DNA from 2 places in the Amycolatopsis sp. NPDC049159 genome. Region 2 is predicted to be linked to the other one. Evidence: riboswitches for the same ligand, from Rfam matches in the RefSeq annotation. Region 2 holds a riboswitch; the other holds the start of a gene.
The links. A riboswitch is a leader RNA that binds a small molecule or an ion and turns the genes downstream of it on or off. The one in region 2 is predicted to bind S-adenosylhomocysteine.

Region 1 (15,013 bases), on a different contig from region 2:
GCGAGCCCGTTCCTCACCCGCGACCGCCTCACCGAGGAGACGCTGGACAAGATCCGCGCGCTGAACGATGTCGCGAAGCGGCGCGGGCAGACACTGGCCCAGCTCGCCATCGCCTGGGTGCTGCGCCGCGGGCGCGTGACGTCGGCGCTGATCGGCGCCAGCAGCGTCGCGCAGCTGGAGAACACCGTCGCGGCCACCGCGAACCTCGAGTTCACCGACGACGAGCTGGCCGAGATCGACCGGATCGCCGCCCGGTAGCTCAGCAGCCGATCCGCGACGCGCCCACGGCGACGTCGTCGAACCACAGCGTGTCGGCGTCGCCGGCGTAGCTCTCCCAGCCGAGCCGCAGGTCGGTCACGGCCGGGTGCCAGGACCGCGCGAGCCACTGCTGGTCGACGTCGGCGGTCGGGACGCCGTCGACGACGAGCCCGGGCACTTCGGCCGAACCCAGCCACGTCCGCAGCTGCCCGCCCGCGCCGTCGAGCCGGAACTCGAAGCAGGACCAGGCGCCCGTGGGCAGCGGGACGCTCTGGGCGACCCCGGCCGGGCTCTGCGCGGGCAGGGTGGCGTCGTCGGACTCGCGGTTCCACTGCAGCGCACGGTTCTGCCCGCCCGCCCGCAGGTCCTTGCCGTCGGTGCTGTCGCGCATCGCGAGGAAGGTGACGTGCCCGGCGGGCAGCGCCGTCGTGTGCCGGACCCAGAACCGCCCGTAGAGCACGCCGGTGCCGCTCACGCCGGTGCCGAGGAACGCGTGGTTGCAGTAGCCGCCCTGGCCGGTGACCTTCACCGAGCGGCTGCCCGAGTGCGCCACCGAGGCGTCGACGGTCACCGTGCCGGTGCCCTGGCAGTTCGCCGCGCCGACGGTCCAGCGGCCGCCCGGGGTGCCGCCGGTCTGCTGCTCGAAGTCGTCGCAGAGCGCGGCGTCCGCGCAGCCCGCGGGCGGGGGCGCCGACGTCGTCGTCGTGGGCAAGGTGATGGGCGTCGTGGCGGTCGTCGTGACCGGGGGAGCGGGGTCGCCGCACGCGACGCCGTTGAGGGCGAAGTCCGTGGGATCCGCGCCGCTCCCGGTGCCCTGCAGGCCGAACGACACCGCACCGCCTGCGGGCAGGGCGGCGTTGTAGGGCATGCTTTCCGCGGTGACGGCGGTCCCGGACTGGCGGACGGTCGCGTTCCACGCCGAGGTGACGGTCTGGCCACCGGGGTAGTGCCACGTGAGGGCCCACGAGGAGAGCGCGGTCGCGCCGTTGGTCACGGTGAGGTCGGCGGTGTAGCCGGTCTGCCACTGGTTCACCCGGTACGCGACCGAGCAGGCGGGCGCGGCGGCGGCCGGGCCGGCGGCGAGGACCGCGGTGGTGCCCGCCGCGGCGAGGCAGAGGGCGGCGAGGGCACCGGCGAACCTGCTGGGCATCGGGATCCTCCCGGGACGCGGACAGGGGCGCCGTGGCCTGCACCACGACGCCCCTGGGTGGTGGCCGCGTTCTGGCGAGGCGACCTGGCATGGGAGCGCTTCCAGCCGCCGAAAAAGTAACCCCCGGATGTCGCTCTTGTAAAGCGGGACCCGGACGCGCCGCGATCCGGTGGTCGGTTTTCCGGCGCCGCCGGGCCCGTGCTCGGCCACTGAACGGTACTGAACGGCCGAACCCGTTGGCGGGCAACGAGTACGGTGCTCGCGCTGCGCTACCGCCCCGCACCCCGGGATGCCGCCGTTGGGGTGGAATCCGGCAATCCGGTTCAAGATCACGACGGGTCCTCGCCGGAGCAGGAACGGACTCGGTGTCCCGCTTGAGTGGGAGCGCTCTCATTTCCTCCGGGGTGGACGGTCGAGTCCTCTGTGGAACGGATCGGCCCGCGGGGACGTCGAAGCGCCGTGCCCGAAACCGCAGACCGACGTCCGGCCGCACCTCCTCCCCGCCGGGCCCGCCCGGCGCGGAAACCCTTGTTGCGGGCTCAACATCTCGAAAATCACACGGTCCCGGCAGCGGTGACGCCCTGGGCCCCCGCTGTCACGCTGGGGTACTGTCATCCGTGTGCACCAGTACTCCGAACCGCACTGGGTGAACGATGAGCCGACAGGTCAAGCCAGGGAGTAAGCCGTACCGTGCACAACTGCGCGACCGGCTGGCCGCTCTGGGCTTCCCCGAAACGGCGATCCCGGCCCGGGTGGCGGAGAACCTGGTGGTGGAATGCGGGATCCCGCCGCGCACCGCGTGGCGGCTGGCGTCCGAGCTTTCGCTCGACGTGGCGGCGCACCGCTACAACGCCGCGACCGGCGATCCCCGCGCGGGGATGCGCGGGACGCGGATCTGGGAGTACGAGCAGTGGCCCGAACGCGGTGTCCGGCCGACGATCGCGGCACTGCGGGTGCTGGCCGGCGTCTACGGCACCAGCTGGAGATCCCTGCTGGGCCTGCGTGATCTCGAGCAGCTGCCGGCCAAGGACCTCGCCGAGTACCACGCGGAAGAAGAACCGGTGGCGGTCGTGCCCGTCTCCGCGCCGCCCGCTCGCGCGGAGGTGCGCGGCGAAGCCCGGCCGGACGAGGAAATCGGGGCAAGTGCACTCGATGACGCGATTCTGCTGACCCAGACCAACGTCGACGACGTCCAGCTCGACGACCTGTGGTCCGACCTGGACTTCCTGGGCGGCGCCTACACCCGCACCGCGCCCGACGCGGTCCTCGGCCAGCTCGCCGTCATCGACGAACGGACGTCGGCGCTGCTGAAGGGCAGGCAGCGGCCGAAGCAGACGCAGGACCTGTTGCTCGTCGGGGCGAAGTGCTCGGCGATGATGGCGTGGATCGCGGGCGACCTCGGCCGGTACCGGCTTTCGCGCCAGCTGAACTCCGCCGCTTGGCTCTACACGCAGTACGCCGACGACTTCCTGGCCCGCCGCTGGGTGCGCACTTCGCAGGCGCGGGTGGCGTTCTGGTCGGGCAACGGCATCGAGTCCGCGCGGCTGGCCGCCGACGGGCTCAGCTACCACGTCGGCCCGCGCCTCACGGACGCGCCGCTGATCCTCGCCGAGGCGCGCGGCTGGTCGTCGGTGCAGGCCGAGCCACAGGTGCTGGACGCGATCGCGCGCTGGACCAGCATCGAAGACCCGGACCTCGGTGCCGGTGGCGAAGACCGGTTCTTCAACATCACCAAGGACCGGCGCCACTACATGGCCGGGACCTCGCTGCTTTCGGTCGGCCAGGCGTCGGCCGCGCTGCGCGAGTTCACGACCGCCCGCGAGGCCTACGAGAAACTGTCCTTGGAACACCGCTGGGAGGCCATGGACCCGATGATCCGGATCGACACGGGCCGCGCGCACCTGAGGCTCGGCGACCTCGACGGCGCCGCCGCGCAGGTGGAGCAGGTGCTGGCCGCGGACGTCGGCAGCCAGCCGGACATGGTGCACTCGATGCTGAAGGTGCTCGCCACCGAGCTGACCGAGCCGCGCTGGCGCGCGGCGGTGACGGCGCGGAACCTGGCCGAGGCGGTCCTGGACGCCCACGCTTCGGCGCGGCCGTGACCGGCGACCCCACCCGGGCGGAGGTGGCGCCGGACGCTCCCGCGCGCCCTGGGACCGGGCACGAGGACGACTGGGCGCTCGAAGGCCGCACCCGCCGGGACGTGGTCGTCGTCGCCGATCGCTTCGCGCGGTTCGCCCGCGGGGAGCGGGTCCTCACCGTGTCCGGCCTGCTGGCCCTGCTCGCCGCCGACGACACCGACCCCGAACCTGCCTCCTGCCACTGGGTCGTCCACCTCGGCCAGGGCATCGACGCCACCGACCACGACCTGCTCGAAGCGGCCCGCGAGAAGAGCGGGGTCACCGTGACCTTCGCGGACCCGCCGGCCTTCCGGCGCGTCCCGGAACGCTCGGTCCTCGTGCACAAGGACCGCTCCGAGAACGTCCTGCTGGCGGGCGTGCACAGCCCGTCGGCCGGGCACTGCCAGGCCGAGCTGCGGATCCACCGGGACAACGAGCTGATCCTCGACCACCACACCGGCGAGCACGTGCAGGGCATCGTGATCGTCGAGGCGATGCGGCAGATCTGCATCGCCCAGTTCGAGACCGCGATCCGGCCCGGCCTGGCCACGCCCGCGTACGCGGGGGTCTGGAAGCGGATCGACCTGTCGTTCCAGGACTTCCTGTTCCCGCTGCCGGCCACGGTCGAGTCGCTCATCGAGGAGTCCGACCTCGGCCGGGAGAGCAACCTGAAGTTCCGCGCCACCACGGCGGTGCGCCAGCAGGGGCGCACGGTGGCCACCGCGAACATCGAGTACTCGATGATCGCGCAGGGGCGCATCGACGCACTGGAACGCCGCAAGGCCGACCAGGCGACCCACGCCTACCTCGGCTGAGCCGAAACCCACTCCGGAAGGGAAACCACACCACGATGTCCGAAGAGCCGGACCGTTCGGCGTCCTTCGCGCAGGGACTCAAACTCATCCAGCAGCTCGGCGGGGTCGACCGCCCGGCCGTGCTGGACCTGTTCGAGAGCATCGGCGAGGCCGAGTTCGGCGAGCAGTGCGTCGGGTTCATCTACGGCGACGTCTACCACCGGCCCGGGCTCGAGCTCCCGGAGCGGCAGCTGACGACCGTCGCCGCGCTCACCGCGCTCGGCTACGCGGGCTCGCAGCTGCAGTTCCACGCCAAGGCCGCGCTCAACGTCGGCTGCACCCGCCGCCAGCTGGTCGAGGCGGTCATCCACGTCAGCTCGTTCGCCGGGTTCCCCGCCACGCTCAACGCGCTCACGGCGCTCAAGGCGGCGTTCGAGGGCCTGCCCGAGGACGAGCCGGCGGCCGAGCCCGCCGAAGTGCCGTGGGCGGGCATCGAAGACCGCTACGAGCGCGGGCTGGCCGCGATGAAGGCGGTCGACGGCGAGGCGGGGGAGAAGGTCGCCGTCGCACTGGCCGACATCGCGCCCGACCTGGCCGGCTACATCATCGAGTTCACCTTCGGCGAGCTCTACACCCGGCCGGGGCTGAGCCTGCGCCACCGCGAGATCGTCACGATCGCCGCGTGCGTCGCGCTCGGCACGGCGCTGCCGCAGCTGAAGGTGCACATCCACGGGCTGCTCAACGTCGGCGGCACCGAGAAGGAGGTCGTCGAGACCGTCCTGCACCTGGCGTTCTACTGCGGGTTCCCGGCCGCGCTCAACGCGATCGGCGCGGTGCGGGAAGTGTTCGCGCAGCGATGAGCGGGTTCGGGAAGCTGCGCGCCGTCGCGCTCGACTGCGACGGCGTGCTCATCGACGACACCTACCTGGCCATGATCGCCCGGTTCGTCACCGCGCACGGCGGGGTCTACGACGCCGCGGCCGAGCGGGACGTGATCGGGCTGCGCGACATCGTCGTCGCCGAGAAGATCACCGCGCTCTGCGGCCTCGACCAGCCGGCCGAAGAGACGCTCAAGCAGCTGTGGGCCGCGCGGCAGGAGTACCTCGCCGAGCACCCGATCCGCGTCGCCGAAGGGGCGCGGGACTGCCTGGAAGCGCTCTCGAAACTGCCCGTGCGGCTGGTCTGCTACGGCGGCCGGACCCGCGAGCACACCTTCGACCGGTACCTCGGCGAGTTCGTGGACCTGCTTGACCCGGCGGTGCCGTACGTGAGCATCAACGAGCACCGCCCCGGCGTCGAGCACATCACCCGGACCGTGCTCGGCGCCGGCTTCGACGAGATCGTGTTCGTCGACGACGTCAGCCGGGTGGCCGAGGACGCCCGCGCGCACGGCGCCGGGTTCATCGGGTTCCCGTCGAGCCCCGCCCACGCGCGGCAGCGGGACTTCATGGCCGGCCACGGCGTCCGCCACTTCGCGGCGTCGCTCGCCGAATTGACCCCGGAACTCCTGGAGATCGTCGACGCGGAGCTCGCGACTTCGACACACTGGCTTCGTTGAGGATTCCCCGCACCCTTGGAGCCGCCGTGAAGTACTTTTCGCTGCCCCGTCCCGGCGCCGGGCTCGTCTCGGGCGAGCGCGACGTTCCCGAACCCGGTCCCGGGCAGGTCCTGGTCCGGCTGCGCGGGTGGGCGGTCAACGCCCGCGACCTGATGATCGTCAAGGGTTTCTACCCGAAGCCGGTGAAACCGGACGTCGTGCCGCTGTCCGACGGCGCGGGTGAAGTCGTCGCGGTCGGCGAGGGGGTGCGTGCCTGGGCCACCGGCGACCGGGTGGCCGCGACCTACTTCCCGGACTGGCTGTCCGGGCCCGGCACGCCGGAGAAGACGGCCGACGACCTGGCCGGCACCCTCGACGGCGTCCTCGCCGAGTACGCCGTCTTCGCCGAGGACGCGCTCGTCGGCGTCCCGGCGCACCTCGACTACGCCGAAGCCGCGACGCTGCCCAGCGCGGGCGTCACGGCGTGGCGCGCGGTCGTCGAGGAAGGCGGGCTCGTACCGGGCCAGACCGTGCTCACCCTGGGCAGCGGCGGCCTGTCCACCTTCGCGCTCCAGTTCGCCGCGCTCGGGGGCGCGCACGTCGTGTCGACGTCCGGCTCGGACGAGAAGCTCGAGCGGCTCCGCGAGCTGGGCGCCGCCGAGACGCTCAACCACGCGACGACGCCGGAGTGGGGTGCCGCGGTGGCCGAGCTGACCGGCGGCGGCGTCGACCACGTCGTCGACGTGGGCGGCGGCGGCACGATCGGGCAGTCGATGCTCGCCGCGCGCTACGGCGGGCACGTCAGCGTCGCCGGCGTGCTGACCCACGAAGGCGGCGCCGACCCGATCCTCGTGCTGGTCAAGCAGCTGACCCTGCGCGGTCTGACCAACGCCTCCCGCGAGACGTTCCAGGCGATGAACCGGGCGATCGAGCACACCGGGCTCCGGCCGGTGATCGACCGCCGGTTCGCCTTCGACGAGGTCGAAGAAGCCCTCAAGCACCTCGAGTCCGGCAGCCACGTCGGGAAGGTCGTGCTCGAAAGCGCCTGAGCGGCCGCGGGCCCCGGGTAACTTTTGCCGTCCCGGCTGGGTATTTGTGTACCTCGGATCGTTCTTTTCGCAGGTCAGCGGGGGTGTGCCCGGGCAAAAAAGTCGGGTTTCGGCAGGAATGGCGGCTGTCGGCGGCACCGGGGAGAGTGGTGTTCACCAGGACATCGCCCGAGCAGGCTGCGGCTGCTCAGGCGGAACGTCCGGGACTGGGGGCGCGGGGAGGGGGTTTCAACCGCCTGGGGGTGGGTTGAAACCCCCTTCCCGCCCGTGCCCCCCGGCGGGCTCAGGAAGTGGTGCAGGCCCGGCCGTTGAGCGAGATCGCCGTGGGCCTGGTGTTCGCCGTGCCGGACGTGCCGGTGAACCCGAACTCCGCGCTGCCGCCCGGCGGGATCGTCTTGTTCCAGCCCGCGTCCACCGCCGACACCGCCGTGCCGGTCTGGGTGACCTGCGCGTTCCACGCCTGCGTCACGCGCTGGCCGTCCGCGAACGTCCACGCCACCGTCCAGCCGGCCACCGCGGCCGTGCCGGTGTTGCCCACCTCGACCGAGGCCTGGAACCCGCCCTGCCACTGGTTCGTGACCGTGTAGGCCGCCGTGCACGAACCCGACGGCACCGGGGTGGTCGTCGTCGTGGGCGGTGTGGTCGGCGTCGTAGTGGTGGGCGTGGTGGTGGTCGTCGGCGGTGGCTCGGTGCCCCCGGAGTCGCCCACGATCACGCCGCGCCCGTTCGTGCCGACGTAGACCCGGCCGTACACCCGCGGGTCGCCGCTCAGCGCCGCGCCGATGTTGCCGTACTGGTGCCGGTCGTCGTTGATCCGCGTCCACGAGCCGCCCGCGTCGTCCGACCGGAAGATCCCGCGCACACCCCCGATCTTCGCGATCGTGTATAACGTCGCATACGTCCGGCCGGTGGCGGCCTTGCCGAACCCGATGTTGTCGGCCTCGGTGACCCCGCTCAGCTTCGTGAAGGACGCTCCGGAGTCGGTCGAGTGCCAGAGGCCGTACGCCGTGCCGGAGCCGCCGGCGAGCCAGACGTCGCCGGTCACCCCGGGCATCGCCTTGAAGTGCGCGGAGCCGGTGGGCAGGCCGGTGGCCGCGGTCGCGGTGAAGGTCGCGCCGCCGTCGGTGCTGACGTAGAACTTCCCGGCGGCGAACCCGTAGAACCGCTTCGGGTCGACGCGGTCGGCCTCGACGACCGCGCCGGCCGGGATGCCCGCGGACGCCGTCCACGACGAACCGAAGCCGACCGAGTAGTTCACCGGGGTGCCGTCCGGGCTCCACACGAACCGGCTGCCGTCGGCGGCCGCGGCGACCGTGCCGCCGCTCGCGCCACCGGACGGCTCCGCGCCCTGGAACCAGTTCTTGCCGCCGTCGGTGGAGAAGGCGATCCGGTTGTCGTTCGGCCGCGCGCCGCGGTCGAGCGTGCCGGCGCGGACGATCGTCGCCGGGGTCAGCTCCGCGTAGTCGAGGCTCGTGGTCGTGGTGAAGACCGGCTGGGTGTACATGGTGGCCGGGACGGCGTCGAGGCTGTCGTGCCGGAACCCGCCGATGTCGCCGAGCCCGGAGAGCAGGGGAGCGCCCGACGGTGGGCTGATCAGGTCGAGCACCGCGGTCTCCTCGAGGCCGCCGACGACCGGTTTGAGCGTGAACTTCCCGCCGCTGTCCCACTTCGTGAGGTCGGTCGTCCCGTAGATCGTCGCGCCGGTGCCGTAGAGGAAGTGGTTCGAGTCGAAGGGGTCGATCTCCGCGGATTCGGTCATCCAGCCGAGCTTCGGCGACGGCACCGGGGGAGCGGCCGGGAGGCCGAAGGTCAGCCACGGCACCGAAGAGATGTCCTGGGTGAACCGCTGCGACCGGTCGGGGTAGCTCGTGAAGTCCCAGATCCGCGTCCAGGTGGCGCCGCCGTCGGTGCTGCGGAAGAAGATCACGTCCGGCCACCACGACACCTGCGTGGCAACCATGAGCGTGTTGGGGTGCTGGCGGTCGATCGTCAGTCCGCTGTAGCCGAAGTAGTCGTCGGTGCTGTCGGACGGGATCGGGCTGATCCGCGTCCAGGTGCCGGTCTTCGTGGCGTACTTCCAGACGTCGCCCTTGGCGCCGTCGTAGGGGCCGCCGGTGTCGCTGGTCGTGAGGTAGAGGTAGCCGCCGACCGGGTCGAGGACACCCTTGTGCGCCAAGTACCCGGTGGGCTGGCCGGCCAGCCGCGCCCAGGTCGTGCCGCCGTCGGTGCTGCGGTAGACGGTGTTCTGCTTGTCCGCGACGCCGGCGTAGATGGTCTGCGTGGTGCTGCCGCGGGTGCCGGTCGACGGGTCGAACGTCACCCAGGTGACGCCTTCGTTGTCGCTGGAGTAGCCCGACGGGTCGCTCGGGTCGGGCGCGTAGTTGCCGGGGTTCGGGAAGGCCGTCACCTTCGCCCAGGTGACGCCGGAGTCGGTGCTGCGCCAGAGCCCGTTGCCGCTCGGGGTGCCGAGGTAGAGGACGCTGTCGCGGTTCGGGTCGATCGCGAGGCGCTCGCCCATGCCGCGGCCGGGCATGTTGCCGCCGAGCTTGAAGGGCAGCGCCGCGGCCTGCCAGGTGGCGCCGCGGTCGGCCGACCGGAGGACCGCGCCGGTGTTCGGGTCCCAGCTGTTGGTGTACATCCCGGCCGCGACGTAGACCCGGTCCGGGTCGACGGGGTCGGTGGCGAGGCTGACGACGCCGTTGTGGCCCCAGTCGGTCCAGCCGACGGCGTCCAGCAGCGGGAGCCAGCGCCCGGTCGAGGGGTGCCAGCGGTACGCGCCGCCGATGTCGGTGCGCGCGTAGACCAGTCCGGGTTCGGTCTGGTTGAAGACGATGCCGGGGACGAACCCGCCGCCGCCGATCTCGGCGTTGCGCCACGTGTAGGCGGCCGCGGCGGCGGGGGCTTCCGGCGCGCCGGCGGTGATCGCGACGGCGGCCGGCAGGAGGAGGGCGAGCGCGGCCGCGAGGAGCCGGCGAGCCCTGGGTGCGCTGGGGGAAAGCAGTCGTCTCACGTCGGCCTCCACGGCTCTGGGAGCGCTTCCAGAGGGACGGTAAACCAGCGTTCGGAACGTTGTAAAGCGTTCGACGATTTCGTCGTCCGCCACTGTCCACAGTGGATTCGAAGACGCTTGAGAGCGTGTCACGTATGTGAACGGCGATCAGGTGACTGAATTGTTATCGCGCACGGCCTTGTCGGGCTTTTTCCGGCGTGTGAGTGTGGTGCCCGCTGGCTGGACTGGACCTACGAAAGAGGCGACCCGGCAATGACGCAGACAGCCCCGGCGCGGCACATCAGCCGGACCACTTTGTACTTCTTCGGCGCGCTCGGCGGCATCCTCTTCGGTTACGACCTCGGCGTCATCTCCGGGGTGCTCCCGTTCATCGGGAAACTGTGGGCGCTGACCAGCTGGGACAAGGGCGTGATCACCGCCAGCCTGTCGGTCGGTGCCATCGTCGGTGCGCTGTTCTCCAGCCGCACCAACGAAGCGCTCGGCCGCCGCCGCACGATCATGGTCGCCGCGGCGATCGTCATCGTGGGCACGCTGGCGGCGACGTTCTCGCCCACGTTCACGCTGCTGGTGCTTTCCCGCTTGATCATCGGCCTCGGCATCGGGCTTTCGTCGTCGACGGTCCCGACGTACTTGTCCGAACTGGCGCCGGCGCGGCTGCGCGGCGCGATGGGCGCGCTGAACCAGATCTTCATCGTCACCGGCATCCTGATCGCGTTCCTGGTCAGCTACTGGCTCGGGCCGATTTCGGCGTGGCGCTGGATGTTCGCCGGCGCGATCGTCCCCGCGGCGATCCTGCTCGTCGGGCTGGCGTTCCTGCCCGAGACACCGCGCTGGCTGGTCAAGAACGGCCGTGAGGAGGAGGCCCGGCGCGTGCTGGCCAGCGCCCACGGCAACTCCGTGAACCTCGACGAGGAGATCACGACCATCCGCGACGTCATCCGGATGGACACCGAGGAGAAGCCGCGCTTCCGCGACCTGTTCGCCGGCTGGGTGCGCCCGATGCTGTTCGTCGCGGTGCTGCTCGCGGTCGGCCAGCAGTTCAGCGGCGTCAACGCGATCAACGCCTACTTCCCGACGATGCTCATCGGCCTCGGCTTCGCCACGCAGGCGGCGCTGCTGTCCGGCGTGCTGCTGGGCGTGACGAAGTTCCTGTTCACCGCGTGGGTCGTGTTCGTGGTCGACCGCTGGGGCCGCAAACCGCTGCTGCTCATCGGCAACGTGATCATGGTGCTGACCCTCACCGCGGCGGGCCTGGTCGTGCTCAACGTCCACGACACGTCTCTGCGCGGCATCCTGATGCTGGTGATGATGGTGCTCTACCTGGTCGGCTACGAACTCGGCTGGGGCGCGGTCGTCTGGGTGATGATGTCCGAGGTCTTCCCGCTCAAGGTCCGCGCCGCGGGCATGGGCGTGAGCAGCGTGGTCCTCTGGGCCGCGACGGGCATCGTGAGCGCGGTGTTCCCGATCATCTCCGACCCGAAGTCCCTCGGCATCGGCGGCTCGATGTTCCTGTTCGCGGGCATCAACGTGGTGCTGTTCGGGCTCACGAAGTGGCTGGTCCCGGAGACGAAGGGCCGCTCGCTGGAGCAGATCGAGCTGGACCTGCGGGCGCGGCAAGGGGTGGCGGTCGAGAGCTGACCCGCCCGGCGGTGCCGCGAATGACTCATCCGGGACCTCTGACGTCCCGGATGAGTCATTCGCGACCTCCGCGAACCGGCTTCAGCCCACGGGTGCGGCCAAGCCCAGCTTGCCGGCGAGGCGGCCGACCCACGCTTCCACTTCCTCCGGGGCCCGGTCCGGCAGCCCGAAGATCGTCTCCGTCACCCCGAGCGCGTCCAGGTGCGCCAGCCGCGAAGGGTCCGGGCGCTCGCCCAGCGCGCAGATCCGCGGCGCTCCCGTGCGTCCCTCCGCGGCCCAGATCTCGTTCAGCAGCGCCACGTGCCCGTCCAGATCGGTGTCCGCCGGGGTCGTGATCCAGCCGTCCGCGTGGCGGGCGATCCAGCGGAACGTCTTCTCCGTCGGGCCCGCCCCGAGCAGCACCGGGACGTGCGCCTGGATCGGCTTGGGCCACGCCCAGCTCGGGCCGAACGACACGAACTCCCCGGCGTAGGCGGCTTCCTCCTCCGTCCACAGTGCACGCATCGCCTCGAGGTACTCGCGCAACGCCGTGCGGCGGCGGTTGCCGGGGACGCCGTGGTCGTTCAGCTCGTCGACGTTCCAGCCGAAGCCCGTGCCGAGCGTGACGCGGCCGCCGGACAGGTGGTCGAGGCTCGCGATCGTCTTGGCCAGGGTGATCGGGTCGCTCTCCACCGGCAGGGCGACCGCCGTGGACAGCCTGATCCGCGACGTCACCGCCGCGGCCGTCGCCAGTGCGACCCACGGGTCGAGGGTGCGGCTGTAGCGGTCGTCGGGCAGGGACGCGTCGCCGGTGCGCGGGTGCGGCGACTCCCGCTTGACCGGGATGTGCGTGTGCTCGGGTACGTAGAAGGTGGCGAACCCGGCGGCTTCCGCGACACGCGCGGCGGCCGCCGGGGTGATGCCCCGGTCGCTGGTGAACAGCACGATTCCGTAGTCCACGGAGCGAGCGTATTAGAACGTGTTTCAGTTTTCAAGGTTGCCGCTCGCTCGCGGGGGGTCGCCGGTCGAGTACGGTTGGTGACCGGGTCCACGACCGGTCGAGCGGCTCTGGACGCGCGGCGGGTGCGCAGGCGGGGAGCAGTGCGACGGAGGGCGTCACGGGCACGGTGGGTGGGTCCGCGACCGAACGGGGAGGCGACGTGTCAATCCTTTGTGGACGGAGAGTGTCCCAGTCAGTGGACGCCCGGGCGGGGCGGGATGGCGTGCGCGGCCCGGGATCCGATACCGTGGACCACAGGCCGAGAGGCGCTGCAACGGACCACCGGGTCCGCCACGCTCGGCCGGGATTGACCAACCAAGGGCGCCTCCCGACAAAGGGAGGCTGCCGGTGAGTACCCCGCGAGAGTCCGAGGCGCGCCTGCGCGAGCTGTTCGACCAGCGGGTGGCGGTGCTGGACGGCGCCTGGGGCACCATGTTGCAAGGTGCCGGGCTGACCCCCGCCGACTACCGCGGCGACCGCTTCGGCGAGCACACCCACGACGTCACCGGCGACCCCGACCTCCTCAACCTCACCCGCCCGGACGTCATCCTCGACGTCCACCGCCAGTACCTGGCCGCGGGCGCGGACATCACCACGACGAACACCTTCACCGCCACCAGCATCGGCCAGGCCGACTACGGGCTGCAGGACCACGTCCACGAGATGAACGTCCGCGGCGCGCAGCTGGCCCGCCAGGCCGCCGACGAAGCGGGCGGCAAGTTCGTCGCCGGCTCGATCGGCCCGCTCAACGTCACGCTCAGCCTGTCGCCGAAGGTCGACGACCCGGCGTACCGCGCGGTCACGTTCGAGCAGGTCAAGGCCGCGTACGCGGAGCAGATCGCCGGCCTCGCCGAGGGCGGCGTCGACCTGCTGCTCGTCGAGACGATCTTCGACACCCTGAACTGCAAGGCCGCGATCGCCGCCGCCCGCGAGGTGGCGCCGGACCTGCCGCTGTGGATCTCGGTGACCATCGTCGACCTGAGCGGCCGGACGCTCTCGGGCCAGACCGTCGAGGCGTTCTGGAGCTCGATCGAGCACGCGAAACCGCTGGTCGTGGGCGTGAACTGCTCGCTGGGTGCCGAGGAGATGCGCCCGCACGTCGAGGAGCTCGCCCGGATCGCCGACGCCTACGTCGCCTGCCACCCCAACGCCGGGCTGCCCAACGCCTTCGGCGGGTACGACCAGACGCCCGAGGAGACCGCCGGGCTGATCGGCGGGTTCGCCCGCGACGGCCTGGTCAACCTGGTCGGCGGCTGTTGCGGCACGACGCCGGCGCACATCGAGAAGATCGCGGCGGCCGCGAAGGGGATCGGCCCGCGCGAGGTCCCCGCGCCGCGCACGCACACCCGGTTCAGCGGGCTCGAGCCGTTCGGCATCGGCCCGGACACCGGGTTCGTGATGATCGGCGAGCGCACCAACGTCACCGGCTCCAAGCGGTTCCGCCGGCTCATCGAGTCCGACGACCACCAGGCCGCCGTGGACGTCGCGCTGGAGCAGGTCCGCGGCGGGGCCAACCTGCTCGACGTCAACATGGACGCCGACCTGCTCGACTCCGAGCAGGCGATGACCACGTTCCTCAACCTGATCGCCACCGAGCCCGAGGTGGCCCGGATCCCGGTGATGGTCGACAGCTCCAAGTGGACCGTGCTCGAAGCCGGGCTGCGCTGCCTGCAGGGCAAGGGCGTGGTCAACTCGATCAGCCTCAAGGAGGGCGAGGAGCCCTTCCTGGCCCAGGCCCGCACCATCCGCAATTACGGCGCCGGCGTCGTCGTGATGGCCTTCGACGAGCAGGGCCAGGCCGACACCGCCGACCGCAAGGTCGAGATCTGCGGCCGCGCGTACGACATCCTCACGCAGAAGGCCGGCTTCGCGGGCGAGGACATCATCTTCGACCCGAACGTCCTGGCCGTCGCGACCGGCATCGCCGAGCACAACGGCTACGCGAAGGCGTTCATCGACGCCCTGCCCCGGATCAAGGAACGCTGCCCGGGCGTCCACATCTCCGGCGGCATCTCGAACCTGTCGTTCTCCTTCCGCGGCAACGACGTCGTCCGCGAGGCGATGCACTCGGCGTTCCTGTTCCACGCCGTGCAGGTCGGCCTGGACATGGGCATCGTCAACGCCGGCCAGCTCGCGGTCTACCAGGACATCCCGAAGGACCTCCTCGAACTGGTCGAGGACGTGCTCTTCGACCGCCGCGAAGACGCGACAGACCGGCTGGTGGCCTTCGCCGAGAACGTCAAGGGCAGCGGCACCAAGCGCGTCGTCGACCTCACCTGGCGCGAAGGCACGGTCGGGGAGCGGCTGTCCCACGCACTGGTCCACGGCATCGTCGACTTCATCGAGGACGACACCGAAGAGGCGCGGCAGCAGCTGGCCCGCCCCCTCGACGTCATCGAGGGCCCGCTGATGGACGGCATGAAGATCGTCGGCGACCTGTTCGGCTCCGGGAAGATGTTCCTGCCGCAGGTGGTCAAG
Region 2 (15,013 bases):
GTGCTGGGCATGGCCGACGTCGTCGTGGCGAACGATCCGATCACCGGGCAGGGCTCGAACAACGCGAGCCACTGCGCGGCGACCTACCTGACCGCGATCCTCGAGCACGGCGACCGGCCGTTCGACGCGGAGTGGATGGACGCCACGTTCGAGCGCTACTGGGAGTACGCCCGGCACGTCACCGAATGGACCAACGCGCTGCTGCTTCCGCCGCCCCCGCACGTGCTCCAGATCCTCGGCGTCGCGGGGCAGAATCCGGCCGTGGCCCGCAGGTTCGCCAACGGGTTCACCGATCCCACGGACTTCCAGAACTGGTTCATGGACCCCGCACTCTGGGAGAAGTACCTGGCAGAGGTCTAGGTCGCACTGTCGCCGGGGGACGATTCGGGCTACGGTAACTACCGAGCGTGAAGACGATCTCGGAGGTACGTGGCATGCGGGCGATGTGGAAGGGCTCGGTGTCGTTCGGGCTGGTCAGCATCCCGATCCAGCTGTACGCGGCCACCGAGAACAAGAACGTCTCGCTTCGCCAGGTGCACGAGGCCGACGGCGGCCGCATCCAGTACAAGCGGTTCTGCACGATCGACGGCGCCGAGGTCCCGTACCCGGAGATCGCCAAGGGCTACGAGCTGCCCGACGGCGAGATGGTCGTGATCACCGACGCCGAGATGGCCGAGCTGCCGCTGTCCTCGCAGCGCACGATCGACGTCCTGGAGTTCGTGCCGCTGGAGTCGATCGACCCGATCCAGTACGACCGGACCTACTACCTGGAGCCGCAGAAGAACGCGGTGAAGCCGTACGTCGTGCTGCGGGACGCGCTGCACAAGTCGAGCCAGGTGGCCGTCGCGAAGGTCGCGGTCCGGCAGCGGGAGAGCATGGCGGTGCTGCGGGTGCACGCCGACGTGCTGGTGATGACGACGATGCTGTGGCCGGACGAGGTCCGCGAACCCGACTTCCCGTTCCTGCGCGACGACCCGCCGCAGATCCGCCCGCAGGAGCTGTCCATGGCCGGCTCGCTGATCGACTCGCTGGCCGAGCCGGTGTTCGAGCCGGAGAAGTACCACGACCACTACCGCGAGGCCCTCGAGGAGATGATCGAGGCCAAGGTCGCGGGGGAGGAGACGACCAAGCCCGCCGCGGTCACCGCGAAGGCGGACGTCGTCGACCTGATGGCGGCGCTGCAGGCCAGCGTCGACGCGGCGAAGAAGTCGCGCGAGTCCGCTTCGGACACGTCCACTTCGGAGGCGTCCACTTCGGAGGCGTCCGATGAGGACGCGAAGCCGGCGGCGAAGAAGAAGCCGGCCGCGCGGAAGCGGGCGCCGAAGTCCGCGTGAGCCCCGGACGGGTGGTCGCGCCGACACGCCGTCCCGGTCCCGGGCCCGCCCGCTTCCCGGTGGTACCAAGGACTCATGGAGTGTGCTTCGTGTGAGGCCCGGATCGACCACTGCCACGGCACGCTGGTGGTGCACCCGGAACGCGGGTTCGCCGAGTGCACCGACACCGCGTGCGCGGACCCCGATCGGGTGCGGCACGCGCTGATCGTCGACTGCCCGGCCCCCGGCGGCTGCGCCTGCGCCGCCGCGCCGGAGAAGTCGTTGCTGCGCCGAGCTTCCTGAGCCTCCCGCCAGGATCCGCGAAGGCCTTCCCGCCGGGTGCCACGCACCGGCCGGGGAGGCCTTCGTGGCGTTAGGACAGTGTCAAAGCGGTAACACGATCGTGTATGCAGCTGTGTACACGGGCTTGGCGATGTGCTAACACTAACGGGGTCCTTCGGCTCTCCCTCCCCCTCGGAGCCGGAGGACCCCCTTATTTTGAGACGCGGGAAGCGGCACTCGCCCGGATCGGGCGCGCGCTGTCCGACCCGACCCGCTGCCGGATCCTGGCGGCGCTGCTCGACGGTCCTGCCTACCCGGGCCGGCTGGCGGCCGAACTTGGGCTGAGCCGGTCGAACGTCTCCGCGGGACGAAGGCGAGCCGGCATGACGTGCGCCGGCGGGTGCTGCGCGCCGCTCGCGGTGGCGCCGGACCGCCGGGCGGTGCTGGTGCGCCGGGTCCGGTGGCTCGTGGCGGCGGCCATCACCTACAACATCGTCGAGGCGGTCGTCGCTTCGACCGCCGGGAGCGCGGCTTCCTCGGGCGCTTTGATCGGCTTCGGGCTCGATTCCTTGATCGAAGTCGCCTCCGCGGCCGCGGTCTCCTGGCAGTTTTCCGGTGAGGACCCGGAAAAGCGCGAACGGCAGGCGCTGAAATGATCGCCCGGTCGTTTTTCGCGCCCGCGGGTTACGTCATGGTCGAGGCCGCCGGCACATTCTTCGGCGGTGCCGCCCCGGAAACTCACGCACGGGAATCGTGCTCGCGGCGGTTTCGCTCGCCGCGATGCCCGCCCTGTCCGCAGCGCAGCGCCGGGCCGAGCGGGAGCTGGGGTCGGCCGGCGCGGTCGCGGATTCGCGGCAGACTTTGCTCTGCGCTTACCTTTCCGCGGTGCTGCTGGCGGGGTTGCTGCTCAGCGCCCTGTTCGGCTGGTGGTGGGCCGATCCGGCGGTCGGGCTCGCGATCGCCGTGGTGGCGGTGTGAGAAGGCCGAACGGCCTGGCGCGGTCAGCATTGCTGCTGACGCGCCAGGCCGCGGGCCGTTCATTCATCAGTACCAGTGCGCACGTCCACCGATCCGGCGGCCGGTGCCGCCCAGGATGGCCAGTGCCACGCCGGCCACCGCGAGGATGATGCCGATGGTGTAAAGCACCGGGATACCCACGATGAACCCGATGATCAGGAGAATTACACCGAGAACGATCACTTTGACACACACTCCTTCGCATGGGTTCCGTCCGGCATGCCGGCCGGGCGGATGCGCTGTCACGGGGAGGATGGCCACTTTCGCGCTTCGGCAAACTGCGTCAAACGGAGCAATCTCGGATCAGTACCGGTAGTGATCGAGCTTGTACGGACCTTCGACGTCGACCCCGATGTATTCCGCCTGCTCCTTCGTGAGCTTGGTGAGTTTCACACCGAGTGCGTCGAGGTGCAGGCGGGCCACCTTCTCGTCGAGGTGCTTCGGCAGCCGGTGGACGTCGGTGGTGTACTCGCCGGGCTTGGCGAACAGCTCGATCTGCGCGATCGCCTGGTTGGTGAACGAGTTCGACATCACGAACGACGGGTGGCCGGTCGCGTTGCCGAGGTTCATCAGGCGGCCTTCGGAGAGCACGATGATCGCGTGGCCGTCCGCGAAGGTCCACTCGTGCACCTGTGGCTTGATCTCGTTCTTGACGATGCCCGGCAGCTTCGCCAGCCCGGCCATGTCGATCTCGTTGTCGAAGTGCCCGACGTTGGCGACGATCGCGTTGTGCTTCATCCGGCTCATCTGGTCCGCGGAGATGATGCCGAAGTTGCCGGTGGTGGTGATGAAGATGTCCCCGGTGGCGACCACGTCGTCGAGCTCGACGACGTCGAGCCCGTCCATCGACGCCTGGAGCGCGCAGATCGGGTCGATCTCGGTGACCGAGACCCGGGCGCCCTGGCCGCGCAGCGCCTCGACCGCGCCCTTGCCGACGTCGCCGTAGCCGCAGACGACGACGCGCTTGCCGCCGATCATCACGTCGGTGGCCCGGTTCAGACCGTCCACAAGGGAGTGCCGGATGCCGTACTTGTTGTCGAACTTGGACTTGGTCACGGAGTCGTTGACGTTCATCGCGGGGAAGAGCAGCTCGCCGTCCTTGGCGAGCTTGTAGAGCCGCTTGACGCCGTTGGTCGTCTCCTCGGTGACGCCGCGGATCTCCTTGGCCATCCGGGTGAAGCGGTCGCCGTCGGCGGCCAGGCTCGCGCGGAGGGTTTCCAGGACGATCCGGTACTCCTCCGGGTCCTCTTCGGACGGTTGCGGGACGGCGCCCGCGGCTTCGAACTCGACGCCCTTGTGCACGAGCAGGGTGGCGTCGCCGCCGTCGTCGAGGATCATGTTCGGGGCCTTCCCGCCGGCGAAGGCGAAGAGCTGGTCGGTGCACCACCAGTACTCTTCGAGCGTCTCGCCCTTCCACGCGAACACCGGGGTGCCCGACGGCGCGTCGACCGTGCCCTCGGGGCCGACGACGACGGCCGCGGCGGCCTCGTCCTGGGTGGAGAAGATGTTGCAGGACACCCAGCGCACCTCGGCGCCGAGCGCGACCAGTGTCTCGATCAGCACGGCGGTCTGCACCGTCATGTGCAGCGACCCGGCGACGCGCGCGCCCTTGAGCGGCTGGCTGGCGGCGTACTCGCGGCGGATCGCCATCAAGCCGGGCATCTCGTGCTCGGCCAGGCGCAACTGCGTGCGGCCGGTTTCGGCGAGGGAGAGGTCGGCGACGGCGAAGTCGAGACCGTTGCGGCGTGCGAGTTTGTCACTCATTCCTCGAGCTCTTTCCTGAGGCTGGTTGCGGAGCGCGCGGGAGGACTCACCGGGGTGACGACGGACGGCTGTGACACCAAAAAAGGCACCTCCCTCGCGGGAGGCGCCCTTGGATGCGTGTCGCGGGCCGAGCGTGGCGGAAAGAGTTCCGTCGCAGCGCCTCTCGGCCCGGGACCCAGGATGGCAAAGCCGCCGGGAAGCTGTCAAGCGAGCGAAAGGGCCATGAGAACGTCGTCGACGTCGGTGCCGTCGATGCGGAATTCCCCGCGCAGCACGCCTTCCACGACGAACCCGGACCGCTCGTAGACCCGGCGGGCGGCGGCGTTGTGACCCAGCACGCGCAGCGTCAGCTTGCGGGCCCCGCGCCGGCGCGCCTCCGCCGCGGCCGCGTCCACCAGCCGTCCCGCGATGCCGAGGCCCTGGCGGTCCGGGTCGACGGCGAGCCCGCCGACCACCAGCACGTGCGCGTGGGCCGGGATGCCGAACCCCTCGGCGAGCCGGACGTATCCGGCGACGACGTCGTCGTGCTCGGCGACGAGGAAGTCCTCCGGCCGCGAGCCCTCGTCGAAGAACGGCGTGCCGGGCGGCGGCGGGGGAGCGGGGGACACCGTGGAGTCCCACGTGCGCTCGTCGATCTTGGCGAGCGCGGCTTCGTCGCCGGCGCGGGCCGGCCGGACGGTGGTCGTCACGAAAGTTCCTTCCAGGCTTCTTCGACGATCCCGGCCAGCTCGCGGGGGTCGCGGTTGCCCTCGGCCGAGATGCTGCGCAGCGTGACGGTCAGGTCCGGGCCGCTGCGCTGGCAGTGGGTGACGAACGACCGGTCGGGGTCCGGCGTCGAGCCCGCGGCCGCGGCGTCGTTGTGGACCAGGCACTGCACGGCGCCGACGCGCACCAGTTCGGTGCTCGGGGCGGCCAGGCCGAGTTCCTCGGCGTCCTCGTACGGCGCCACCAGTTCCGGCGACCCCGCGCGCACCGCGATCAGCTGGAAGCTGCGTTCCAGCCGGTCGTCCTGGTACTGCTGCACCACCGCGCCCGCGCCGCCGTAGGCCGCCGACGTCCGGGCGGCCGTTTCCCGGTCGGCTTTGTCGACGCGGGCGACCTGGACCTTGCTCTTCTCCACGTCGAACTTCGCGAGCGTGTCCTGGGTGCGGCCGAGCCCGCCCAGGCTCGAGGGCACGCTCAGCGCGCGCCCGCTCGGCCCGCCGAGCAGGGTCAGCGCCAGCCACGGCACGCCGACCAGCACCGCGCCGACGATGACCCCGATCAGGCCGGCGAACACGGGGTGGGCGAACGGCGAGCGCCGCAGCGGCGCCGGGGCGGCGGGGATCTCAGCGGTCACCCGGGCATCGTGGCGGAACCGGGCAATCGGTGCGAAGGGAATTCCGCTGTCAGTGCCTCAAACGAGATGCGCGCGCCGCCAGATGCCTTCCGACCGGCCGCCGATCAGCCCCGCGTCGCGCAGGAACGGCACGATCTTCTCGGCCATCCAGCGGCGCGTTTCGTGGAAGTGCGGGTTCGCGAGCGCGGCGGCCCGGCCCGCGCGCGGGTCGATCCCGACGCTGCGGTAGATCCGCGGGTCGACCATGCTGTCGATGACGCCGAACGCGACGAGCGCGGTCCGCACCCGGTGCCGCTGCAGGCTCGCCTTCGACAGCTTCGGCGTCTCCCGCAGCACCTCTTCCTTGGCGAAGCGGACGTGCCGCGCCTCCTCGACGACGTGGATGCGGTTGACCGAGCGGATCAGCGGCTGGATGCCGTCGTCGTCCATCATCGAGCGCTGCAGCCGGTCGGTGGTCTCCTCGGCGACGAGCACGCTGGCGAACATCGACGGGCCGGCCGCCGTCGCGCCGAACACCTTGGCCGCGCGGTGCACCACCTTCGGGACGCCGTAGCGCGGGACGCCGAGCCGCTCGGCGGTGCGGGCGAACATCACCGAGTGCCGGGTCTCGTCGCCGATCTCGGTCATCGCGTACTGCGCGTGCTCGCTGCGCGCGTCCAGGTCGAAAACGTACCGGGCGAGCAGCTGCATGAGGACGATTTCGAACCACAGGCCGACGCTCATGATGCTGGCGATCTCGTGCTTGGACAGCTCGATCCGCTGCTCCGGCGTCAGCCTCGCCCACAGCTCGGTGCCGTAGAGGGAGACGCGCTCGAGCGGCATGTAGGCCTTGCCCTCGGCGAGCGGCGCAGCCCAGTCGATGTCGACGTAGGGGTCGTAGGAGTTCTTCGCGGAGCTCTTGAGCAGACGAGCCGCGGTGACGTCCCGGTCCTGGGCCTCGACGCCCATGGCGGCCTCCGGAAAGTAGGGGGTACGCGATGTACTAGTTACTTCGGCGAGCGTACACCGGCGCGCGGGACTTGAGTAGGCTTCCCGGGTGACCAAGGTCGACGGACGGGCGGCGCGCTGGGCGGGCCAGCAGGAACGGCGGCGCGCGGAGTTCGTCGACGCGGCGCTGGCGGCCATCGCCGAGCACGGCCCGGAGGTCTCGACGGAGCAGATCGCCGAGCGCGCCGGCGTGGCCCGCACCCGGCTCTACCGCCACTTCGCCGACGCAGCCGACCTCCAGCGCGCGATCGCCGAGCGTGCAGCCGAGCTGGTGACGGCCGAGCTCGCCCCGCTGTGGCACCCGTCGGGCTCGCCGAACGAGATGATCTCGGCGGTCATCTCGACCCACCTGCGCTGGCTCACCGAACACGTCCACCTGCACCGCTACCTGCTGCGCACCGGCCCGGGCACGACGGACGTCCGCGGCACGATCGCCCGCCACCTCAGCGGCCTGTTCTCGGGCTACCTGACGGCGTTCGGCCTCGACCCGGCCCCGGCGGACACGATCGCGTTCGGCCTGGTCGGCTACGTCGAGTCGGCGACGACCCGGTGGCTCGACCACCCGGGCACGCTGAGCTTGGCGCAGCTGACGGACCAGCTGACGGGCACGATCTGGGCGATGCTCGACCACACGCTGAGGGCCGGCGGGGTGGAAGTGGACCCGGACCGGCCGTTGCCGCTGCCGGAGGAGCTGGGCTGAGGGCGTCACCTCCACGTGGTGTCGCGCCCGCCTCAATGGACGAAGCTGGCCATGACGGCTTGCTGATACACGTCACCGGCGAGCGCGAAGTAGGCCGCGTTGTCCGCGCTGAACCGTTCCAAGGCCACGCCACCGTTGATTTCCAGCACGAGGTCGCGTTCCCCGTCGGTGACGATGTCGACGGTCGCGAACCGCAGACCGAGCGCGTTCATGGCCCGGCTGCCCAGGTCGGTGAGTCGATCGAGTTCAGGTTTACCCGTGCACAACCTCGGCGCGGCCCCGAGTCCTAGGTTGTGACGCCACTCGAGCGTGCCGGATCCGTTGCCGGTGTGATCGGAAGCGCGCTCTTTGCTATAGGCCAGCAGCAGCTCGCCGTCGAGGAACACCGTTCGGTATTCGTCTTGGATGGCGATGTACGGGGAAAGTGCCAGAGCTCGGTACTTGCCGGACAGCGTGCCTAGTGCGGCTTCGAGTTCGTCCGCGGTCCGGACCCGGTACACGTCGTGACCACCGCAGCCGTCGTTCGGCTTGAGCACGGAGTCTTCGACTTCCTGGCCCGGTTCGTACCGGGTGAACACCCTTTCCAGCCCCTCGGGGCCGGGCCGGATCAGGACGTGTGGCACGCACGGGACACCGGATTCCGCCAAGACGCACGCGGTGGCGACCTTGTCTTCGGCCAGCATCGCCGACGCGGCATCGTTCAAGGGAAAGGTATAGCCGATGACGAACTTCCTGTTCGTCTTGAAACGCATCTCGAGGACCCATTCGGTTGAATGCCAGATCGTTTGGCCGCCGATCTCCGCGACCGCGCGGTCGACTTGGCGGACGAAGTTTCCGCGGTCGGCCGTGCGTGGTGGCGAAAACAGGTTCTCGATCTTTATCCCGGCCATCCGAAGTCTGCTCCCTCGTGTGTGAGTCCGGTCAATAGCCGACATTTACCCGGACATCCATGACGGCAACGGTGATCGTGGCGACGATCGCCGTCAGGATCGCCACGAGTCCGCGACCCGTCCCGGTTAGTGCCGGTATGAACAAGGAGAACAGGTTGCTCAATGAAGCTGTGCCCAGGAAGAAGGTGATCCCGTAGATGACCGCTCTTCGCCTCAGCAGGTGAATCACGCTCGGCCGGACGGTCAGAGGCCAGTCGAGGAAATCGCTGCGGTCCTCGGGCAGGCCGAGTTCGCGGCGACACTCCAGATCTAGGTAGATGTGGTCCATCGCGGGATAGTCGTGCTGCTGGCCGGTGTGGGATTTCGAGGAGTACGCGCGAATGCGAAGGGTTTTGACGACAACGGTGTTGCCCTGTCGTGTCGAGCATTCTATTTCCACGTGGTCGCCCTCGTTTACGCCGATCATCGAGATGTAGTAGGGATGGAGAATGCATATCCTCTTCTCGCTGTCCATCCAGTTGGTCTGCCGCACTTTCAGGCAGAGGTTGCGTGGTCTGGCAAGGGTCGACTGGAGACGTGCTTTGTGGTGGACCTGGAGATCAGCTGTGTAGCCGTAGCAATTCTGTCCCACCATTCCGAGTGCATGCCGCAGATTTTGGTCAATCTCGCACAGTCCTTCGGGAATCTCGGGTGAGACGTGGAGTGAGGCGATCGAAACCTTCCGGTCGAACGTGACGCTCACCAGTGAACCTTTGGCGTAGCCGGGAACCGAGCGGGGACTTGCCCGTACGATACAGCGCCCGCGTGAATTGTGGCGAGCACTGGTCCCGGCCGGCAGCAGGCCGGTGCGAAGCTCTTCGTTCGGCCGGTTTTTTCTTTGCTTCTCGATCCACTTCAGGAACATGGCGTAGGGCCAAAGTCCGCGTTCTTCGACTTGCCGGATCATGTTGTCCAGGTAGTCGGCCGACGGAACCTGCTCCATTGGCTCGGGCGTGACGACCGTGAACGTCGATGCTCGCCGCAAGGTTTTGTCCGCGAAGCAGAACACGTCGACCTCGGACTCCGCGTATGCGGGCGGCGACAGCTCCAGGCCCTCCTTGCGGCGCAGTGCCGGCCACTCATCGCGCGGTACGCGATAAACGACACCCATGACCGTGAAGCCGCGTTCGGGGGTGATGTCGGCGACGCCGGTGTCGGTGACCTGGGATTTCCGGCTGAACCGCAGGCGATGGTCGCGAAGCCGGGCCTTTCCGACTTCCCGAGCCGACGGGCACCGCTTGGCCAGCTGGTCGAACGACATGTTGCTGCCGTAGGCGAAGTACAGGACGCTGTCATCGGAGAGATCTGCTGAACCATCGGAGGTCACGCGGCATCTCCCATCGTCACCGCCAGACCGCCGGCGCCCGGTGAAGGTACGGCTTGTGGTCGCGGCGGAGTTCGAGATCGTTACGCCGGCCCGCTAGTCCTCGTCCTCCCGGAGGAACTCGGCCCGCACCCCCAGCAGCCGCACCGCGCGGGTCAGCTCGAACATCCCCAGCACCTCGCGCGCCGCCTGGTCGATCTCAGTCGCGTCCGACGTCGGCTCCGGCAACGTGATGCTGTGCGTGTGGGTCAGGAAGGGCACGAACCGCACCTTGACCGCGATCCGCGCCGCCGGGCGGCCCTCCTCCAGGACGTCCTGGGTGACCCGCTTCGCCAGCGCCGAGACCTCCGCCGCCATCTCGGCCGGGTCGGTGAGGTCGCGCTGGAACGTCGTCTCGCGGCTGCGGGAGCGCGCGACGTACGGGGTCGCGCTGACGTCCGCGTCGCTGATGCCGCCGCCGAGCAGCCGCAGCCACGGCCCGGTCTTCGGGCCGAACCGCGCGGCCAGCGCCGCCGCGTCCGCGCCCGCCAGGTCGAGGACGGTCTCGATGCCCAGCTCGGCCAGCTTCTTCGCCGTCTTGCCGCCGATGCCCCACAGCGCGTCGGTCGGGCGCCCGGCCATCACGGCCCACCAGTTCTCCTGCGTCAGCCGGTAGATCCCGCCCGGCTTGCCGAACCCGGTGGCGAGCTTGGCCCGCAGCTTGTTGTCGCCGATCCCGACCGCGCACGACAAGCCGGTCTCGCGGGCCACGGCGGCCTTCAGCTCGGCCGCGAGCGCCTCGGGGTCGTCGGCTTCCGCGCCGAGGAACGCCTCGTCCCAGCCCAGCACCTGCACGACGACCGGGAACTCCCGCAGCACCGCCATCACCCGCGCCGACACCTCGAGGTAGGCGTCCGGGTCACTGGGCAGGAAGACGGCGTCCGGGCAGCGCTTCGCCGCGAGCCGCAGCGGCATGCCGGACTGGATGCCGAACTCGCGGGCTTCGTACGAAGCGGTCGCGACGACGGCGCGTTCGGTGGGGTCGCCGTTGCCCCCGACGACGACGGGCTTGCCCGCGAGCTCCGGGTGGCGGGCGACCTCGACCGCGGCGATGAACTGGTCGAGGTCGACGTGCAGGACCCACTTCACGGGCCCAGTCTCGCCTCAGACCCGGTGCCGCGCCACGTGGGTCCAGACGGTGCCGGTGAGCGCGATGATCCCGCACAGCGTCACCCCGGGGTCGGGCAGGACCAGCCCCACGACCAGCAGCGTCACGGCGACGACGTCGAAGAAGATCAGGAGGGTGCTCCGGAGCGCGCGCGACTTCGGCCGCTTGCCGTCGCGCAGCGCGGTGGCCAGATCGGGGTCGCTGAGCTCGAGACTGCGCTCGATCTTCTCGAGCTCGGTGCGATCGTGGTGACTGAGCATCGGGGTACTCCTTCGGCGCCGAACCCGCCGTGTCGCCAGAGCGAATACCCAATCGTCCTCCGAACGAACCGCCGAACGTCTTCTGATTTCGTGCTTTTTGCTGCTCCGACCGGGTGATCCGCGCTCCGTGACCGCCCGCGAGCACGTTAAGTTGCCTTTCGAACGTGGCCGGTGACGGCCCGGGTGACGGATGGGGGCCGTTGTGTCCTCTTCGCGCGCCTGCACCTTCAAGCAGCTGGAGGACCTCGATGACCCTGCCCACCGAACCGATCGGCAGCATCCCCCGCCCGGCGTACCTCGTCGAAGGCCTCGGCGAGTTCGCCGCCGGGCGGATCGACGCCGCCGCGCTCGCCGAGCTGGAGAGCCGGGCGCTGGCCGACACGATCAGCCGGTTCGAGGAGACCGGGTCCCCGGTGCTGACCGACGGCGAGCAGGGGAAGCCGAGCTTCGCGACGTACCCGCTGGCCGGGCTCACCGCGCTGGCCCCGGACGGCGTCGTCATCCCGTTCGCCGACGGCCACACCCGCCAGCTGCCGCGGCTGACCGCGGGTCCCTTCCGCTACGCGACCCACGCGGACGAGTACCTGACGCGCGCGAAGGCGGTCACGGCCAAGCCGGTCAAGCAGGCGGTGATCGCCCCGTCCGCGCTTTCGCTGATCTACCCGGCCGACGGCATCGAGGGGTACTCGCAGGAGCAGTTCGTCGCCGACCTGGTGAACGAGGCCGAGGCGGACATCCGGCGCAGCCTCGACGCGGGCGCGGACAGCGTCCAGATCGACTTCACCGAGGGCCGGCTTTCGCTGAAGCTGGACCCGTCCGGTGGCCTGCTGCGCCAGTTCGTCGACCTGAACAACGCGGTCCTCGACCGCTTCACGGCGGAGGAGCGCGCGAAGATCGGCGTCCACACCTGCCCGGGCGGTGACCTGGACTCGGTGCACAGCCTCGACGTCGACTACGCGGGCCTGCTGCCGGCGCTGTTCGACCTCAAGGCCGGGCGCTTCTTCGTCCAGCTGGCCAGCGAGCCCGACCCGGACCGCGCGCTCGGGATCATCGCCGAGAACCTGAAGGCGGACCAGCGGGTGTTCGTCGGCGTCATCGACCCGATCGACCCGCGCGTGGAGACCCCGGAGGAGGTCCGCGACCGGGTGCTGCGGGCGGCCCGGTACCTACCGGTCGACCGGCTGGGGACGTGCGACGACTGCGGGTTCTCCCCGTTCGCGGACGACACGTCGACTTCGCGCGACCTCGCGTTCGCGAAGATCGAGGCGCGGGTCGAAGGCACCCGCCTGGCGGCCGAGAAGCTCGGCTGAGCTCACGCCGTCGTGGCGGCGACCTTGAGGCCGAGCCCGACGAGCAGGCTGCCGAGGACGGCGTCGAGCCCGCGCCGGACCCGGCCGTTGCGGAAGACCTTCTTGAGCGCCCCGACGACCACGGCGAGCGTGACGAACCACAAGACGGTGCCGGCGGTCGCGATGGCGGCGAGTTCGAGGGTCTGCAGGGTCGAGCCGTCGGCGGGGAGGAACTGGGGGAGCAGGGCGAGGAAGTAGACGGCGACCTTGGGGTTGAGCAGGTTGGTGAACAACCCCTGCCGGAAGGCGGCGGCCGCCTTGAGCGGCTCTTCGTCCGCGTCCGCCCCGAGGTCCCGGTACTCCCCGCGCCGGACGGCCAGCCAGGCTTTGACCCCGAGGAAGACGAGGTAGCCGGCCCCGACCAGTTTCACGACGGTGAAGGCGACGGCGGACGCGGTGAGCACGGCGGCCACCCCGAGCGCGATCGCGACGACCCAGGCGAAGACCCCGAGCGCGATCCCGAACCCGGCGGCGATCCCGGCCCGCCGTCCCCCGGTGAGGGACGACCGGGTGACCACGATGAAGTCCGGACCGGGCGACATCGCGCCCAGGATGACGACGAGGAGGAAGGAAGCCGCGGTGGCGCCGGGGATCATGGCCCGAGCTTACGACCGCCCCGCCACCGGTTTTCCCGCATGCCGGTGTTCGAATTTGAACTTCGTGTAGGGTCGATCTTGTGGGCGAATCCAGGGGCGACGACGTGACGGCCGAGGTGCGGACCCGGGTGCGGATCCCGCTGCGCCTGCACGGCGGCGTCGAGGTCGACGCCGAAGCCGTCACCTTCCGGGGGCTCTCGGACGGCGGGGAGCACTTGGCCTTCGTGCTCGGTACGCCGGGGGAGGTTCCGCTCGTCCGGCCGCACTCCGAGTGTCTGACCGGGGACGTGTTCGGGTCCGCTCGGTGTGACTGCGGGCCGCAGTTGGCTGAGGCCGTCGAACGGATCTCCGCTACGGGTGGTTACCTGCTCTACCTGCGGCAGGAAGGGCGGGGGATCGGGCTCTACAACAAGCTCGACGCCTATGCGCTGCAGGATGACGGTCTTGACACCTATGCCGCCAATGCCGCGCTCGGGTTGCCTGAGGATGCTCGGGACTACGCCGTTGCCGCGCAGATGCTCAAGGCGCTGGGGGCTGGGGAGGTCGATCTGCTCTCCAACAACCCTGACAAGGCTGCTCAGTTGCGGGCTGCTGGGATTGGTGTGCGGGATCAGGTGCCTACTGGGGTTTTCGCCACTGACAACAACGTTCGGTACCTGCGGGCGAAGGCTGAGCAGACTGGGCACACTCTGCGCTTGCCTGGGATTGCCAGTTAAAAGCCTTTTTCGGCTTTACTGATACGGCTTCGCCGGGGCGTGGGAAATCGGCGCTCGTGGTGGTTGCGTTTTTGTGGTGGTCGGCAGTGCCGATTCCCCACGCAACGATCATCGCCACCTGATCGAGTGATGAACATGTGGTCGATGGTCGGGTAATCTTGTTGTGTGGACAGAGAAGCGGTGTGGCAGACGGATGCGGAGGCTTTGGCTGACCGTCTCCGTGGGCTGCTCTCCGTTGTGCGGTCTGCCGAGGCGGAAATCGGGACTCTGCTGGTGGAAATCGAGTCGCGTGGTGTGATGGAACTGTTCGGCTACCGCTCGGTTGCCCGCTTGCTCGAACACCTCGCCGACATTCCCCACGCGGCTGCCCAGCGTACGGTCGCCCGAGCCCGGGCTCTCACCTCTGCGCACACCCTCGACTCTCCGGCCGCTGTCGCCCCCGCTACCGGCGTCGCTGCTTTGACGGGTGCCCTGAGTACCCCGATGATCGACACCATTATCGAGGCTGTGTCTCGGATCCCCGTCGAGCATCGCGACTCCGCCGAACAGGATCTGCTGGCTTTCGCCGCCGATGCAGGCCACAAACAAGTCGCCGCCCTGGGCACCCGGATCCTGGCCCACCTCGATCCTGACGGCGCCGAGCCGGTCGATGTCGAGCCCGCCACCCCGACCCGCGAACTCTCGTTACGCCGCAGGCGCACCGGAACCTGGGAACTCTCGGGCCGGTTCGACGACGAAACCGGCACCCGAGCCAGCGCCTTACTCGACGCCCTCGCGGAACGCCGCACCGCCGACGACGGCGCAGACTTCCGTTCCCCACAGGAACGCTACGGCGACGCCTTCTCCGACGCGATCGACCTCGCGCTGAACTCCCCAGAGTTGCCGACGCAGGCTGGTGAACGTGCGCACGTGATGGTCGCGGTGTCCCTGGCTGACCTGAGATCCGGTGTCGGCCACGCCACTCTCGGCGACACCGGCCTGATCTCCGCGGTTGAAGCCCGCATCCACGCCTGCGACTGCAAGCTGATCCCTACTGTCCTCGGCGCCAGCAGCGAACCTCTGGACTTGGGTAGAGCACGCCGCCTGATCTCACCCGGCCTCCGCCGGGCACTGTTCCTGCGTGACCGGGGCTGCGCCTTCCCGGGCTGCCATCGCCCACCCCGGCACTGTCAAGGCCACCACATTCGCCACTGGGCCGACGGTGGCCCGACCGATCTCGCGAACCTGGTCTTGTTGTGCGCGCATCACCACCGTCTGATGCACCGCTCGGGTTGGCAGGTCCGCCTCGCC

Region 1: it holds a riboswitch for S-adenosylhomocysteine, as region 2 does, so the genes downstream of both, metH (methionine synthase) here and ahcY (adenosylhomocysteinase) in region 2, are expected to answer to the same signal.

Annotation. Positions count from the first base shown of each region.
Region 1 is NZ_JBEZDL010000006.1:90,019-105,031, forward strand. It holds gene mgrA (L-glyceraldehyde 3-phosphate reductase) at 1-258, shown strand, start outside; gene AB0B33_RS13385 (cellulose-binding domain-containing protein) at 260-1,408, opposite strand; gene AB0B33_RS13390 (hypothetical protein) at 2,062-3,510, shown strand; gene AB0B33_RS13395 (AfsA-related hotdog domain-containing protein) at 3,507-4,343, shown strand; gene AB0B33_RS13400 (carboxymuconolactone decarboxylase family protein) at 4,379-5,182, shown strand; gene AB0B33_RS13405 (HAD family hydrolase) at 5,179-5,880, shown strand; gene AB0B33_RS13410 (NAD(P)-dependent alcohol dehydrogenase) at 5,907-6,908, shown strand; gene AB0B33_RS13415 (cellulose binding domain-containing protein) at 7,192-9,918, opposite strand; gene AB0B33_RS13420 (sugar porter family MFS transporter) at 10,171-11,556, shown strand; gene AB0B33_RS13425 (TIGR03619 family F420-dependent LLM class oxidoreductase) at 11,638-12,495, opposite strand; S-adenosyl-L-homocysteine riboswitch at 12,791-12,869, shown strand; gene metH (methionine synthase) at 12,884-15,013, shown strand, end outside.
Region 2 is NZ_JBEZDL010000023.1:30,577-45,589, forward strand. It holds gene AB0B33_RS36120 (styrene monooxygenase/indole monooxygenase family protein) at 1-360, shown strand, start outside; gene AB0B33_RS36125 (Ku protein) at 435-1,334, shown strand; gene AB0B33_RS36130 (hypothetical protein) at 1,410-1,616, shown strand; partial or broken gene AB0B33_RS36135 (winged helix-turn-helix domain-containing protein) at 1,841-1,957, shown strand; partial or broken gene AB0B33_RS36140 (cation transporter) at 1,979-2,573, shown strand; gene AB0B33_RS36145 (hypothetical protein) at 2,640-2,795, opposite strand; gene ahcY (adenosylhomocysteinase) at 2,916-4,376, opposite strand; S-adenosyl-L-homocysteine riboswitch at 4,471-4,547, opposite strand; gene AB0B33_RS36155 (GNAT family N-acetyltransferase) at 4,580-5,065, opposite strand; gene AB0B33_RS36160 (hypothetical protein) at 5,062-5,715, opposite strand; gene AB0B33_RS36165 (diiron oxygenase) at 5,773-6,663, opposite strand; gene AB0B33_RS36170 (TetR/AcrR family transcriptional regulator) at 6,752-7,402, shown strand; gene AB0B33_RS36175 (hypothetical protein) at 7,435-8,292, opposite strand; gene AB0B33_RS36180 (gamma-glutamylcyclotransferase family protein) at 8,324-9,658, opposite strand; gene AB0B33_RS36185 (DNA polymerase IV) at 9,752-10,783, opposite strand; gene AB0B33_RS36190 (DUF3040 domain-containing protein) at 10,799-11,062, opposite strand; gene AB0B33_RS36195 (cobalamin-independent methionine synthase II family protein) at 11,311-12,372, shown strand; gene AB0B33_RS36200 (LysE family translocator) at 12,375-13,007, opposite strand; gene ribA (GTP cyclohydrolase II) at 13,112-13,723, shown strand; gene AB0B33_RS36210 (DUF222 domain-containing protein) at 13,889-15,013, shown strand, end outside.